3 regions of the Paenarthrobacter sp. NPDC057981 genome follow, and region 2 is predicted to be linked to each of the others. Evidence: riboswitches for the same ligand, from Rfam matches in the RefSeq annotation. Region 2 holds a riboswitch; each other region holds the start of a gene.
What was found. A riboswitch is a leader RNA that binds a small molecule or an ion and turns the genes downstream of it on or off. The one in region 2 is predicted to bind cyclic di-AMP.
Positions count from the first base shown of each region.

Region 1 (4,402 bases), on a different contig from region 2:
AGCGGCGATGTTCCGCGTCGTCCCCGTCGAAACGACCGGTCCACGGAGTGGGGCTGACATCTACGGTGATGTGGCTGGTTTGCATGGTTAAAGCACACCGGACCCGGACTGCCAAAAACAGCAGTTCCGGGTCCGGAGTGTCTGAAATACCGGAATACGCCACGCGAGTTGGCAGTTAATGACAATGTCAGAGCCCCGGACTGTCATCAAATGCCAACTCGGTGAGGGGTCTATTTGACGCCCAACAACTCCTCCACAGTTCCAATGCCGAAGAACAGCAGGAACGCCGCAGCCACAGCCCACATCAGGGGGTGGACTTCGCGGGCACGGCCCTGGAAGGTGCGGATCAGGACGAAGGAGATAAAGCCGGCGCCGAGGCCATTTGCGATGGAGTAGGTGAACGGCATCAGGGCGATGGTCAGGAACGCGGGAATGCCGACGCCCCAGTCCTGCCAATCGATCTTGCCCACCTGGGACACCATCATGAAGCCCACCACCACCAGGGCGGGAGCTACGGCTTCGAAGGGCACCAGGTTGATCAGCGGCGTGAAGAACATGGCAATGAGGAAAAGGACGCCGGTGACGATCGAGGCGAGACCGGTCCGCGCGCCTTCGCCGATGCCCGCGCCGGACTCCACGAAGATCTGGTTGGAGGAAACCGACGCTCCACCCCCCACAATGGCACCGAGGGCATCCACCTGGAGTACCCGGTCCACATTGGGGATGTTGCCGTCCTTGTCCACGGTCCCGGCCTCGTTTGCCAGGCCCACCATGGTGCCCATGGCATCAAAGAAGATGCTGAGCAGGATCACAAAGGCCAGCAGCGCAGCGGCGATAAAGCCGAGGTGTTGGAACGCGCCGAACGGGTTGGCCTTGCCGATCAGGGAGAGGTCCGGGGCGCCCCATTCGGACAGGGTGGGCGCCACAAGGGACCAACCGCGCGGGTTAACGTTCTTGCCGTCGAAGCTGGGCCCGATGTGCAGGGTGAACTCGAGGATGGCAGCCAGCGCCGTGGAGACGACGATGCCGATCAGGATCGCGCCGCGGACCTTGCGGACCACCAGGGCGATGGTCAGGATCAAACCGACGGCGAACACCAGCGTGGGCCACCCCATGAGTTTGCCGTCAACGCCGAGGCCCAGCGGAACAGTGGTGCCTGCGGCGTCCGGGATGCGGCGGACGAAGCCGGCGTTCACCAGGCCGATCAGGGCAATGAACAGGCCGATGCCCACCACGATTGCTGTTTTGAGGGCTTCGGGCACCGCCTTGAACACAGCGGTCCGGAATCCAGTGAGGACCAGGATCAGCATGGTGACGCCGGAGAGCACCACCAGGCCCATCATGTCCGGCCAGGTCAGCTGCGGGTGGGAGGCAACGGTGACCGCTACGAAGGCGTTGACACCCAACCCGGTTGCCACGGCGAAGGGGTGCTTGGCCCAAGCGCCCATGAGGATGGTCAGGATGCCGGCAACGAACGCCGTGGTGGCCGCCACCGCGGTGAAGCCCAGGGACGCGCCACTGGAATCGGCGCCCGAGAGGATCAGCGGGTTCAGCACCACGATGTAGCTCATGGCGAAGAATGTTGCGAAACCGCCGCGGATTTCCCTTGAGTACGTGGAACCACGTTCGGAAATCTTGAAGTAGCGGTCCACTGCAGAACCTTGTTTAAGCATGAAGGTCTCCGGGTTTTGGGGGGAGTGTGCTATCAAATCCTATGCCGTGGAATGTGGGGGCTGCGGACCATTCCCCTAGTCTGTAAGGAAGCCAACACTAGGAGAAACCGCCCCATGCGTACCATCCGCCCGCTTCTGGCCGCCGTCGTCGCCGCCTTTGCCTTCGCCTCTGCCCTGCTGTTTTCCGCGGCACCGGCGTCCGCGCACGACGTCGCGGAATCCACGGCGCCGGCGAATGGTGCCACCGTGGCTGAAGTACCGGCGTCGGTTTCCATTACGTTCAACAACCGGCCCCTGGCCATCGGTTCGGGCGTCACCGTAACCGCCGGCGGCGAAAACTGGGCCGACGGACCCGTGGAAATCATCGACAGCCAAGCTGTGCAGAAGCTGCGCCCGGGCGCGCCGGCGGGGGAGTACACCGTTGTTTGGCGCGTCGTCAGCTCCGATTCGCACCCGATCGAGGGGACCTTTAAGTTCACGGCGACCGCAGGAAGCACGACGGCGGCGAGCGGCACTGCGGCTGCCTCACCGTCCGGGTCGGCGACGTCGGCCACGGTCCCGTCGGTGGGTTCGGCACCTCCCGGAACGGGTAGCAGCGCGCCCGCAGCGGACGCGTCCCAGCCGTTCCCATGGAGCATCGTGATCATTGCAGCAGTGGCTGTGGCGCTCGTGATCTTCCTCGCTGTGACAGCCCGGAAGAAACTCGCTGCACCCGATGACCCTGAAGGTCCCGCATCCGCGGAATGACGGGGTTTTCTACATAGCTGCGAATATCTCGGTTCGGTTACTGCGACACGCCAAAGCAACGGTTCCCGTTACTTAAATGTGACTTCGTGGCGATCATCGCGTACGGTGGTACCTGTGCCTGTTCCACGCAGCAGGCACTTCCGGCCTGATTGCCTAGCTCTGCCGCAGTCCGGAATCCGTTCGCAGACAAACCTACGGCAGAGACGGGGAACCCAATTTGGGCCGCTTACGAGCGCGCCTTGGGGTGAAGTCACGAAGCTTCCGCTCAGCGGGAGATAGTGGCCGGGTGACTCCCATCCGAATCCGACAGCTAACCTCGCAGGCATCGGGAGAGGCTCTTTCATGTCTTCACGCATTCTTCGCGGCCGTCGTAAGGCGGACAGCGTACGTCCTAATCCGTTCATCTCCATCTCCAAGGCAGTTGCCAGCAACGCTTCCGGCGCTGGCCGCCAGGCAGCCGTTATCGCAGCAGCTTCCGGACTCGTACTGACCGGCTCCGTAGCTGCCCACGCAGCCGAAGCTCCGGCACAGCGCGACTCCAGCCCCGCCACGGTCGCCGAGACCGCATCCGAGGCTCCCACCAAGGTTGTTACCGCCCTTTCGACGGCGACCATCAACTTTGAGCGTCCCGCAGTTGCCTCAGTTGCAGCTCCGGTCATCGAAAAGCCGGCTCCGGTCGTTGAGGCCCCTGCGCCCAAGACCGCTACCGTCGCTGCGGCTCCTGTTGCCGCCAAGGCCGCAGTTGCTGCTTCGGCCGCTGTTGCTCCTGCTGCCGCTCCGGTAGCTGCGGCTCCTGCCGCTGGTGGCGTCAACGCTGCCATGGTTGCCTCGGCTTACGCCCAGATCGGCATCATGCAGGACTGCACCGCCATGGTTGAGCGGGCCCTCGGCTCCGCCGGCATCCCTGTTGGCGACCTGGCACCCATGCAGTTCCTGAACTACGGCAAGGTTGTCAGCGACCCCCAGCCGGGCGACATGATCGTCCAGTCCGGCCACGTTGCCATCTACATCGGCAACGGCCAGGCCATCAGCGGTGGCATCAACGGCAACCAGACGGGCATCCACCCGATCAGCTGGCTGACCGCAACGGGACCCATCACCTACGTACGCGCTGGCGCATAAGCCTCACGCTTCAACGCAAAGGCCGGTGTCTTCCGAAGATTGATTCTTCGAAAGACACCGGCCTTTGGGCTTTAAAGATCGGCTTGCATCTTGTTGATGGCTAGGCGATGGCGACCCCGGGGCCGCCCGGCAGCGCAACCTTTGAGGAGATCGCCTGGCCAACGGCCTTGGCCTGGCGGAGCACTTCCTTGGGGGTCGGTGTGATTAATTCGCCCACGCCCACCAGGTGCATCCCCAGGGCCCGCATGGCAGCCACGAGGTTCTGGCCCACGGCGATCCCGAGTTCGGCCAGCATCCGTCGCAGTTGGCTTTGGGCGCAGCGCGTCACCACCACGTGGTCTGCCAGGAGGATCCCATGGGCTGTGTGGACTGCCCATTGACGAGGTGCTGATTCAAGAGGGCCCGCTGCGCGAAGCCCGTTAAGGGTCATGCTCGCGGCTAGCCCGTGGCCGATGTGCTGGGATGTGTCTGCGCCCAGAAAATCCAGACGCACGGCCCTCGTCGTGTTGCGTACATCCAGATGGTGGCTGGCCGCGTAATTGCGCAGATGGCGCAGAATCTCGTTGCGTTCCTTGATGGAGGCGGGATCGGTCACCTCGCAGCGCTGCAGCATGCCCGTGTGGACGGCCGGGCCGGTGGCCGACAGTGCGCCAAAGCCATCCACCACAATGGAGCCCACTCCATAGCGGCTCAGTTCACTGGCAACTGCCAAGCCGGACAGGCCGGCACCTATAACCACGGTGGTGGTGCGTTCCGTGCCGGAATCAGGCGCGTCTGACACTGCTTGGTTCCTCCTTGACGTGTGTGCCTTGCGGCCTCGCGTGGGATCGCGTCCGAGTTCCCCAAGCGGCCGCAAACAA
Region 1 is NZ_JBHVQI010000007.1:57,712-62,113, forward strand. Features, by position in the region: gene hutG (formimidoylglutamase) at 1-85, opposite strand, end outside; gene ACFVSI_RS09240 (NCS2 family permease) at 231-1,673, opposite strand; gene ACFVSI_RS09245 (copper resistance protein CopC) at 1,788-2,420, shown strand; cyclic di-AMP (ydaO/yuaA leader) riboswitch at 2,571-2,759, shown strand; gene ACFVSI_RS09250 (NlpC/P60 family protein) at 2,763-3,542, shown strand; gene ACFVSI_RS09255 (FAD-dependent monooxygenase) at 3,643-4,323, opposite strand.
Region 1: another riboswitch for cyclic di-AMP. It lies ahead of ACFVSI_RS09250 (NlpC/P60 family protein); the one in region 2 lies ahead of ACFVSI_RS08550 (hypothetical protein).

Region 2 (4,402 bases):
GTGTCGGAGCCCTCGGTGCGAGCGGCTGGTGTCGCGGGGCGGCGGAACACCCACAGGCGGAACAGCAGGAACCGTGCGACGGTCGCGGCGAGGTTCGCGCCAACAACGGTTGCCACCTCAAGCCAGCGGTCCGGCGTCGTGGCTCCGTGCACCAGGGCCAGTGCGCCCGAGGTGAGGGCCAGGCCGATGCTGAAGACAATCAGGCCTTCAAAGTGGTGGCGGGCATGGTTGCCGCCTTGGATGCCGAACGTGAAGCGGCGGTTGGCGGCCGTGTTGGCGACGGCCGTCACGATGAGTGCCAGGAAGTTGGCCAGCTGCGGGTCCATGAATCCACGGCACAGCAGGAAGATCAGCAAGTAGGCGATTGTGGAGGCCGCACCGATGAACGCGAAGCGCACCAATTGCCCGAACAGGCTGGCGCGTGGGGTCGATTCGGAGGTCCGCGATGAAGCAAGCAACGGACCGCGGGCCAGAGCCGCGCGCAGTTCGGGGACGGGGATGCGCCCGGTGACGAGGTCGCGCGTCAGGCGCGCCATTCCGCGAAGGTCGGCGAGGGCGGTGCGTACGACGTCGACACTTGAGTTGGGATCGTCCGTCCAGTCGACGGGGACTTCATGGACGCGGAGACCGCAGCGCTCGGCGAGGACCAGGAGTTCGGTGTCGAAGAACCAGGCGTTGTCCATGGTGTGGGGAAGGATCCTGCGGGCGACGTCTGCCCGGATGGCCTTGAAACCGCATTGGGCGTCAGAGAAACGGGCACCCATGAACGTATGCAGGAGGACGTTGTAGCTGCGGGAGACGAACTCGCGCTTTGGCCCGCGGACTACGCGGGAGTTGCGGGAGAGCCGGGTGCCGATCGCCAGGTCTGAGTGGCCGGAGATCAGTGGAGCCAGCAGGGGCGCCAGGGCGGCAAGATCAGTGGAAAGATCCACATCCATGTAGGCGAGCACCGGGGACGGCGAGGCGAGCCAGACCTGGCGGAGGGCGTTGCCCCGGCCCTTTTCCTCGAAGCGCATGACGACGATTTCAGGGAGCTCGCGGGCCAGACGCTCGGCGATCTTCAGCGTGTTGTCCGTGCTCGCGTTGTCCGCCACCGTGATGCGGAACGTATGCGGAAACGTCTCCACCAGGTGCCCGTGCAGGCGGCGCAGGCATTCCTCGAGGTCGGTCTCTTCGTTGTGTACGGGAATGGTGACGTCCAGGACAGGGACCGTGGTCCGCGTATCCACGGGAGAACGCCGCGGCTGCCGGTGGGGCAAGGCAGGAGCGGCGAAGGTCCCCGCATGGGCGGGGTTCGGCAGCGCACTGGTGGCGGGATCTATGAGCGTCATGCATTCACAGTGGGGCCGCCGATTGTGAGGGCTTTAGGCGGAAGCTGTGATGCGACTGTGTAAGTGTTCAGGGCCTCTTCCACGCGAAAAGCCGCCCCCGGAATGGGAGCGGCTTTTCAGTGAATCTCTTGGCTTAGTACCAGTTGTTGGCCAGGTGGAAGGCCAGGGCAGCTGACGGGGAGCCGTAGCGTTCCTTGATGTAGTTCAGGCCCCACTTGATCTGGGTCTGGTAGTTCGTCTGCCAGTCCGCACCGGCAGAAGCCATCTTGCCGGCCGGGAGCGACTGGACAATACCGTATGCACCGCTGGAAGCGTTGGTGGCAGTGGTCCGCCAGCCTGATTCCTTCTCCCACAGCGTGTTCAGTGCCGTCATCTCGGAGGCGCTCCAGCCGTAGCTGCCCAGAATGCTGGCAGCGTAGGCCTTGGCAGCAGCGGGGTCGTCAACAGCCTTGGGGGCTGCTGCGGCGGCTGCGGCTTCTGCGGCGGCGGCAGCAGCGGCGTCGGCTGCCTGCTTGGCGGCTGCGTCAGCGGCAGCCTTTTCTGCTGCGGCCTGATCGGCAGCGGCCTTCTCAGCTGCTGCCTGCGCAGCGGCGGCCTGGTCGGCCGCTGCCTTGTCCGCAGCGGCCTTGTCGGCTGCGGCCTTGTCAGCTGCTGCTTTGTCTGCGGCGGCCTTGGCGGCAGCAGCCTTTTCGTCAGCGGCCTTCTTGGCGGCGGCGGCTTCCTCAGCGGCCTTGGCGTTGCTGGCCTCGACGGCGGTCCGGGTCTCGGCAACGCGGCTTGCCTCGGGAAGGTTAAGAGCGGCGTTGGCAGCCGTTCCGAGGGACGCAACGCCCAGCGCGGCGGCAATAACGCCGGCCACCACGGGCATGCGGTTGCCGGACTTGCCCTCACGGGCGGCCTTCTTGAGGACGGTCTGCGACTTCTTCAACGGGGAGTCGTTCTGGTCGCGGTGACGCGCGGAAGGGCGCGTCTGATCGTTAAATTCAGACATGTGTGATTACCTCTCAGCGCCTGCGGAGTTAGCTGTCGGGTTCGGATGAGGTCATCCGGCCGCGCGTCATGCTGCGGCTTCACCCCAAGGGCCGGCGAATGCCTGGGCCCGGAGACTCTGGGTCCCCCGTCTCTGCCTCGGAGTAAGAACGGACTCCGGGAAGTGGCAGAGCTCGGCGCATCCCGGATGCGGGCCCTTTTGAGCGACCCACCCTTTCGACGGTACAGGACGATTCCGCAGAAGTCACATTTAGGTAACAGAGATCACGACGCCGGTGAGTCGCCTTGCCGGTTTCGCTATGCGCGGTTGCTGTTGGCGGCCGGTAGCCGGACAGCGAACTCCGTCCGTCCAGGTTTGGACGTCACCTCCACGCTTCCGCCGTGGGCTTCGACGATGGATTCAACGATTGACAGGCCCAGGCCGGACGTCCCTTCCGATCCCGACCTTGCGGCATCGGCGCGGGCGAACCGGGAGAAAATCCTGCCCTGGAAATCTCCGGGAATGCCGGGCCCGTTGTCCGTTACGGTAACCACTGCGCTGCCGTCTGCCGAGAGCATCACCCCGGTGACCACCGTGGTTCCGGGATCCGTATGCTTGCGGGCGTTGGAGAGGAGATTGGCCAATACCTGATGCAGCTGCGTGGCATCTCCGCGCACCGTGATCGGTTCGTCCGGCAAGGTCAGCTGCCAGATGTGGTCCGGGGCCATGACTTTCTCGTCGCTCACGGTCTCGATCACCAACTGTGTCAGGTCCACGTCCGTGACCTTCACCGGTTGGCCTTCGTCCAACCTTGCCAGCAACAGCAGGTCCTCCACCAGCGTCGTCATGCGTTCGGACTGGCTCTGGACCCGGGCCAGGGACTTCCTGCCGTCGTCGGTGAAGTTCTCGGTCATCCGCAGCAGCTCGGTGTAGCCACGGATGGCCGTCAGCGGCGTCCGCAGTTCGTGCGAGGCGTCGGCCACGAACTGCCGCACTTTTGTCTCGCTTTCCTGGCGGGCCTCCAGCGCGCTGGAGACATTGTTCAGCATCTGGTTCAGGGCGTGGCCTACGCTGCCCACTTCAGTTCCGGGATGGGAGGCCGACGGCGGTACACGCACCGCAAGTGCCACCTCGCCGGCGTCGAGAGGCAGTCGTGAAACCTTGGTGGCGACCTCGGAGAGCTGCTCCAGGGGCCGCATGGTGCGACGGATGATCACCGTTCCCACCAGCCCGATCACCACCAGGCCGCCAAGTGACACCAGCACCATGGTCCAGACCAGCGAAGCCTCTGCAGTCTGTTTGTCCGCGAGTGGCAGGCCCGTGACGATCACGTCGCCGTAATTGGTTTTGACGGCCATGAGCCGGTAGTCGCCGTTGGACAGCGAGCGGTCCACGGGACGGTCGCCCGTCGGCAGCGCCAGGAGGACCTGCTCGTCGGCGGCGGACAAAGACACGCGGTTGCCCCCGGCGTCAATCAGCCCGGAGCTGCGCACCGTTGATCCATCGATTCGGGCGCTCAGCGTGCCGGCCGCCTGCCCGCGGGCCTCCAGCGGGTCCGGGCGCCCTGTTGGCGAATTCGGAAAGCTCGACGGCGGCCTGCCGAAGTCGTCAGCGCGGCGCGACGCCTGTTCCAGCTGCCTGTCGAGCTGCTTGTTGAAAACCATGTCCATCGAGGCGTAGCTGACCAGCCCGACTGCACCGCAAATGGCCACCAGCAAAGCCATGGCCACCAGGACCAAACGCGTGCGTAGATGCCATGTGGAGGGATTGAGCCAACTGCGCTGCGGGCTCCTGGCAATCCCCGAGAGTGTGCTCAAGGCCTAGTCCGCAGGTTTGATGACGTAGCCGGCTCCGCGAACCGTGTGAATCATCGGCGGGTGGTTCGCTTCGATCTTCTTGCGTAGATACGAAATATAGAGTTCCACGATGTTGGCCTGGCCGCCGAAGTCGTAGTCCCACACGCGGTCCAGGATTTGGGCCTTGCTGACAACCCGTTTCGGGTTCTCCATGAGATAGCGCAGGAGCTCGAACTGGGTTGCCGTCAGGGTGATGTCCTCCCCGGCGCGGGTCACCTCCCGGGTGTCCACGTTCAGGGTCAGAT
Region 2 is NZ_JBHVQI010000006.1:89,635-94,036, forward strand. Features, by position in the region: gene ACFVSI_RS08545 (glycosyltransferase) at 1-1,331, opposite strand, end outside; gene ACFVSI_RS08550 (hypothetical protein) at 1,465-2,322, opposite strand; cyclic di-AMP (ydaO/yuaA leader) riboswitch at 2,326-2,510, opposite strand; gene ACFVSI_RS08555 (ATP-binding protein) at 2,619-4,118, opposite strand; gene ACFVSI_RS08560 (response regulator transcription factor) at 4,122-4,402, opposite strand, start outside.

Region 3 (4,402 bases), on a different contig from region 2:
CGCGCGTCCGGCCCCGCTACTGAGCTGCGGCCAGCCCGCGTTGTATCGGAGATCCGGCCGCGCGACACCGAACGCCAGGTGCGCCGCCGTAAGAGCCCGATGCGCCAGGTTGCCGACTTTGCCGCAGCAAGTGGCGTCGGGCAGAAGGCCGGAGTTGCGCTTGCCGCCACCGGCCTTGTCCTGACTGTCGGGCTGCCGGCTACCAGCCCCGTCATGGCCACCTCGGAATCGGGCCAGACCGAATCCGCCCTCGCCGTTGGCGGGCCCGTGGGAAGCCAGCCCGAGGTTTCCGCGGCCGCATCGGCCAAAATCGACTTCAGCCGCGCGGCCGTCGCCACCGCCGCCGACCCCGATGGAAAGCTGAAGCAACTACTCAGCGCCCAGTCCGCCGGCAGCATCCAGCGGGCTTCTTCCCTGGGAACCCTGGGCAGCCCCCTTGACTCCCTGGTCACGGCATCGCCCTTCGGTTACCGCGTCAGCCCCCTGACCGGTGGCACGGGTGACTTCCACCGCGGGCAGGACTTCGTGGCCCAGTGCGGCACGGCCGTTCATGCTGCAGCCGCAGGCAAAGTGACCTTTGCCGGATGGCACGAATACGGCGGAGGCAACCGCGTTGTGGTGGACCACGGGAATGGCCTGGAGACCACGTACAACCACCTGTCCTCGTTCAACGTCCAGGTGGGCCAGACGGTCAACCGTGGCGACACCGTCGCCCTCAGCGGCACCACAGGCGCCTCCACCGGCTGCCACCTCCACTTCGAGGTCCAGGTCAACGGCGAAGTCGTCGACCCCATGGGCTGGCTCTAAGCCACCTGATGGTCTTCTCTCGCATTGATGACACCTCTCGTGACCTGAATGTGACATTCGCTTTCAATTGTTATAACGTTCAGAGCGCATCGGCTTTTTAGGGGGCCGATGCACTTGAGTGGATTGCCTAGCTCTGCCACCACTCGGGGTCCGTTCGCAAAAATCGTCTGGCAGGGGCGGGGGAACCACTTTTGGTCTTCGAATGAAGGCCTTGGGGTTAAGTCGCAAAGCTTCCCAGGAAGCAAAGCGGCCGGATGACTCCCATCCGAATCCGACAGCTCACCTCGCAGGCATTGGGAGAGGCTACCTACGTGTCATCACGCACTACCCCTGCGCGCCACCGCGCTGAAACGGTTCGTTCGAACCCGTTGAACACTCTTTCGAAGGCTGTTTCATCCAACGCCGGTACCGTAGGCCGCCAGGCCGCCGTGCTGGCAGCAGCCTCAGGCCTCGTCCTTACTGTCGGGCTGCCGGCCAATGCCGCTGACACCGACGTCACCACCTCGGAAGTTTCCAGCACCCAGCAGCTGGCTGCCACCGCAGTGGTCACTGCAGAGCCGACAGCCACCGTTTCCTTCGAGAGCCCGGTCGTGGCCACCAAGGAAGCCCCCAAGGTCGTCCAGCGGGCAGCCCAGGTAACCGAGCGCACCACCGAGGACGCCACGGCAGTCACGGCCAAGTCCTCCGAAACCAAGGATTCTGCTGCAAGCGCGGCCGCTTCAGGGCTTGCCGCCATCGCCTACACCGGAATCGGCTCCCCGTACGTGTGGGGCGGCACCACCCCCAACGGTTGGGACTGCTCCGGCTTCACCCAGTGGGTCTACGCGCAGGCCGGCATCAGCATTCCCCGCGTGAACGCGTGGACGGCAATGAAGCCCACCAGCACGCCCCAGCCCGGTGACCTCGTCATGCAGAACGGCGGAGCCCACGTGGGCATCTACGTCGGCAACGGCATGATGATCAGCGCTTTGAACCCCAGCCAGGGCACCCTGCTGCATTCCGTGGCTTCCACGGGCACGTCTTCGTTCTTCACCCTCCGCTAAAGAAACCGATTCGGGGCTGGCTGACGTACCCCTGCCAGCCGGCCCACTACCCGCAGGTACCCCAACTGCCTGCGGATACGAAAGAGAAAAACAATGACCAGTGCAAACAAAGTTGCACGGCACCGCGCTGAGGCCCCCAAGACCAGCTCGCTTGCCGTGATCGCCAAGGCCGTCAGCGTCAACGCCGGTGGCGTCGGCCGCCAGGCGGCAGTCATCGCCGCAGCTTCAGGTTTGGTCCTGACCAGCGGTATCGCTGCCAACGCTGCAGAATCGAACGTGGACCGCGAGTCGACGGCGACCGCCGCGCTCGACGTCCAGTCGGTAGCCCAGGCCACGATTGCCGCAGACTCCACGGTCGCCATTTCCTATGAGCGCCCTGTTGTCACCACTGTTGAAGCTCCCGCTCCCGTAGTGGAAGAGGCTCCGGCAAAGGTTGAGGCCAAGGCGTCCACGGCCACGGCCACCAACGCCACGCTGGCAGTCAACGCCGCAACCCCGGCCCCTGCCGCTCCAGCAGCCTCCAGCGGACTTGGCGCAGCCATTGCTGCCGCCGCTTACGCGCAGCTCGGTGTGACGCAGGACTGCACCATGCTGGTCACCAACTCCCTTGCTGCTGTTGGCATCCACTTCCACGACTGGCCGGCCGGCTACCTCTCCCTGGGCCGCACCGTCAGCGCAGCGGAAGCACAGCCAGGCGACCTCGCCTACTACGCCAACGGCGGTCTGGCCGGACAGGCCCACATCGCTGTTTACGTCGGCAACGGCATGGCAGTCCACGGTGGATGGAACGGATCCACCACGGCACTGTTCAGCGTCAACGTCGGCTCCGGACCGGTTTTCATCCGCGTCAACGGCTAGTCATTGACTTCCAGAAACACCCCGCAGGCAGTTGCCGGCGGGGTGTTCTGCTTTAACCGCGCATGAATTTTTGCAGACACTGTGAGCGAATCGACAAATAAATTCGTTGATACGGCATATAAGTGCTTACCCTTGTGTTGTCGATCCACAGCCCGTACATGCAGAGGGCAGCCGGCCCTCGTGCCCCTGACGGGTGCGGCCGTGAAGAGGTACGTGCATGCGCACACTCGTTCTGAATGCTGGATATGAACCGCTGGCGGTTATTACCTTCCGCCGGGCGCTGGTCCTTGTGCTCACTGGGAAAGCTAGCGTAGTGGCCGAAGGCGACGAGCCTGTCGTCGGGCCACAGGAGATTCTTGGACGCCCCTCCGTGATCCTCCTTAACCGCTACATCCGTCCCAAGTACAACAGGATCACTGCCGTGAGCCGCCGTGGGGTTCTTCGCCGCGACGGCCACCGTTGCGCCTATTGCGGGAAAACAGCCCACACCATAGACCACGTCCACCCCAAATCCAGGGGAGGCGCGGATTCCTGGGAAAACCTGGTTGCGGCGTGCTTGAAATGCAATAACGCCAAGAGCGACCACACACTGGCCGAAATGGGATGGAAACTCCGTTTCAAACCCGGTGTGCCCCAGGGGACCATGTGGCAGATCAAAGAACTCGAGAAACCTGCGCCGGACTGGGACCCGTTCCTGTTGCCGGAATCCGCTGCCTGATCGATTTCTGCTGAGCTACGGCCGTCCGGGTACTCTGGGCGGATGGAGTTCAACGCCGTGATTCTGGCGGGTGGCAGGGCCACCCGCCTCGGCGGCGTGCCCAAGCCGTCATTGAAGTACGACGGCGGCACCCTCCTCTCGCGTGCCCTCCAGACAGTGCGGGGTGCCACCGCCGTGGTTGTGGTGGGCCCCGACGTTGACGGTGACCCCCTGCCGGAACCGGTCTTGGTCGCGCGCGAGGAGCCCGCCTTTGCCGGGCCGGCGGCGGCGATTGCTGCAGGATTGGCCGCCTTGAAAACAAGGCCGCCCTCTGAATGGACACTGGTTCTGGCCTGCGACATGCCCAAAGCCTCGGAGGGGCTCGCCCGGCTATTCGAGGCACTTGAAGCGAATTCCTCGGTAGAAGGGGTGATGGCGGTATCCGTTGATGGCCGAAAGCAGCCCCTGTTGGGGGTCTACAGTACGGCTGCCCTGGAACGGGAAGTGGACGCGGCCTCGCACGGTCCGGGGTTAACGGACTCACCAGTGTTCAAGCTGCTTGCTAGGCTGAACCTGCTGGACGTCGGCGTCCCGGCAGGGTCCACGGATGACGTGGATACGTGGGAAGACGCGGCGGCCCTGGGTATTGACTATGAGTTGGAGGCGAACGTGAAGAGCCAGGAAGAGACCCTCGAGGATTGGTGCCGCACGTTGCTGCAGGCTTTTGAGCTCGAGGGCGTGGAAGTGGACATCAACGAGGTACTGGCTGTGGCCGGAGTGGCCGCGCATTCCGTGGTCCGCCCGGCAGCCCCGCTCACTACCTTCATCGCCGGTTATGCCGCCGGCATGGCCCGTGGCATCGGCCAGGCCAGCGACGACGCCTCCATGAACGCAGCCTTGGACTTGGCCCGGAAAATAGCCAAGGAGTACTCGGAGACCGGGACTGACGCAGAATGACGGAGGCCCCGCGCGAGGGCCATCATGCGGCACACACATG
Region 3 is NZ_JBHVQI010000026.1:37,401-41,802, reverse strand. Features, by position in the region: gene ACFVSI_RS18575 (M23 family metallopeptidase) at 1-807, shown strand, start outside; cyclic di-AMP (ydaO/yuaA leader) riboswitch at 932-1,114, shown strand; gene ACFVSI_RS18570 (C40 family peptidase) at 1,119-1,850, shown strand; gene ACFVSI_RS18565 (NlpC/P60 family protein) at 1,944-2,708, shown strand; gene ACFVSI_RS18560 (HNH endonuclease) at 2,926-3,426, shown strand; gene ACFVSI_RS18555 (NTP transferase domain-containing protein) at 3,469-4,362, shown strand; gene ACFVSI_RS18550 (molybdopterin molybdotransferase MoeA) at 4,359-4,402, shown strand, end outside.
Region 3: another riboswitch for cyclic di-AMP. It lies ahead of ACFVSI_RS18570 (C40 family peptidase); the one in region 2 lies ahead of ACFVSI_RS08550 (hypothetical protein).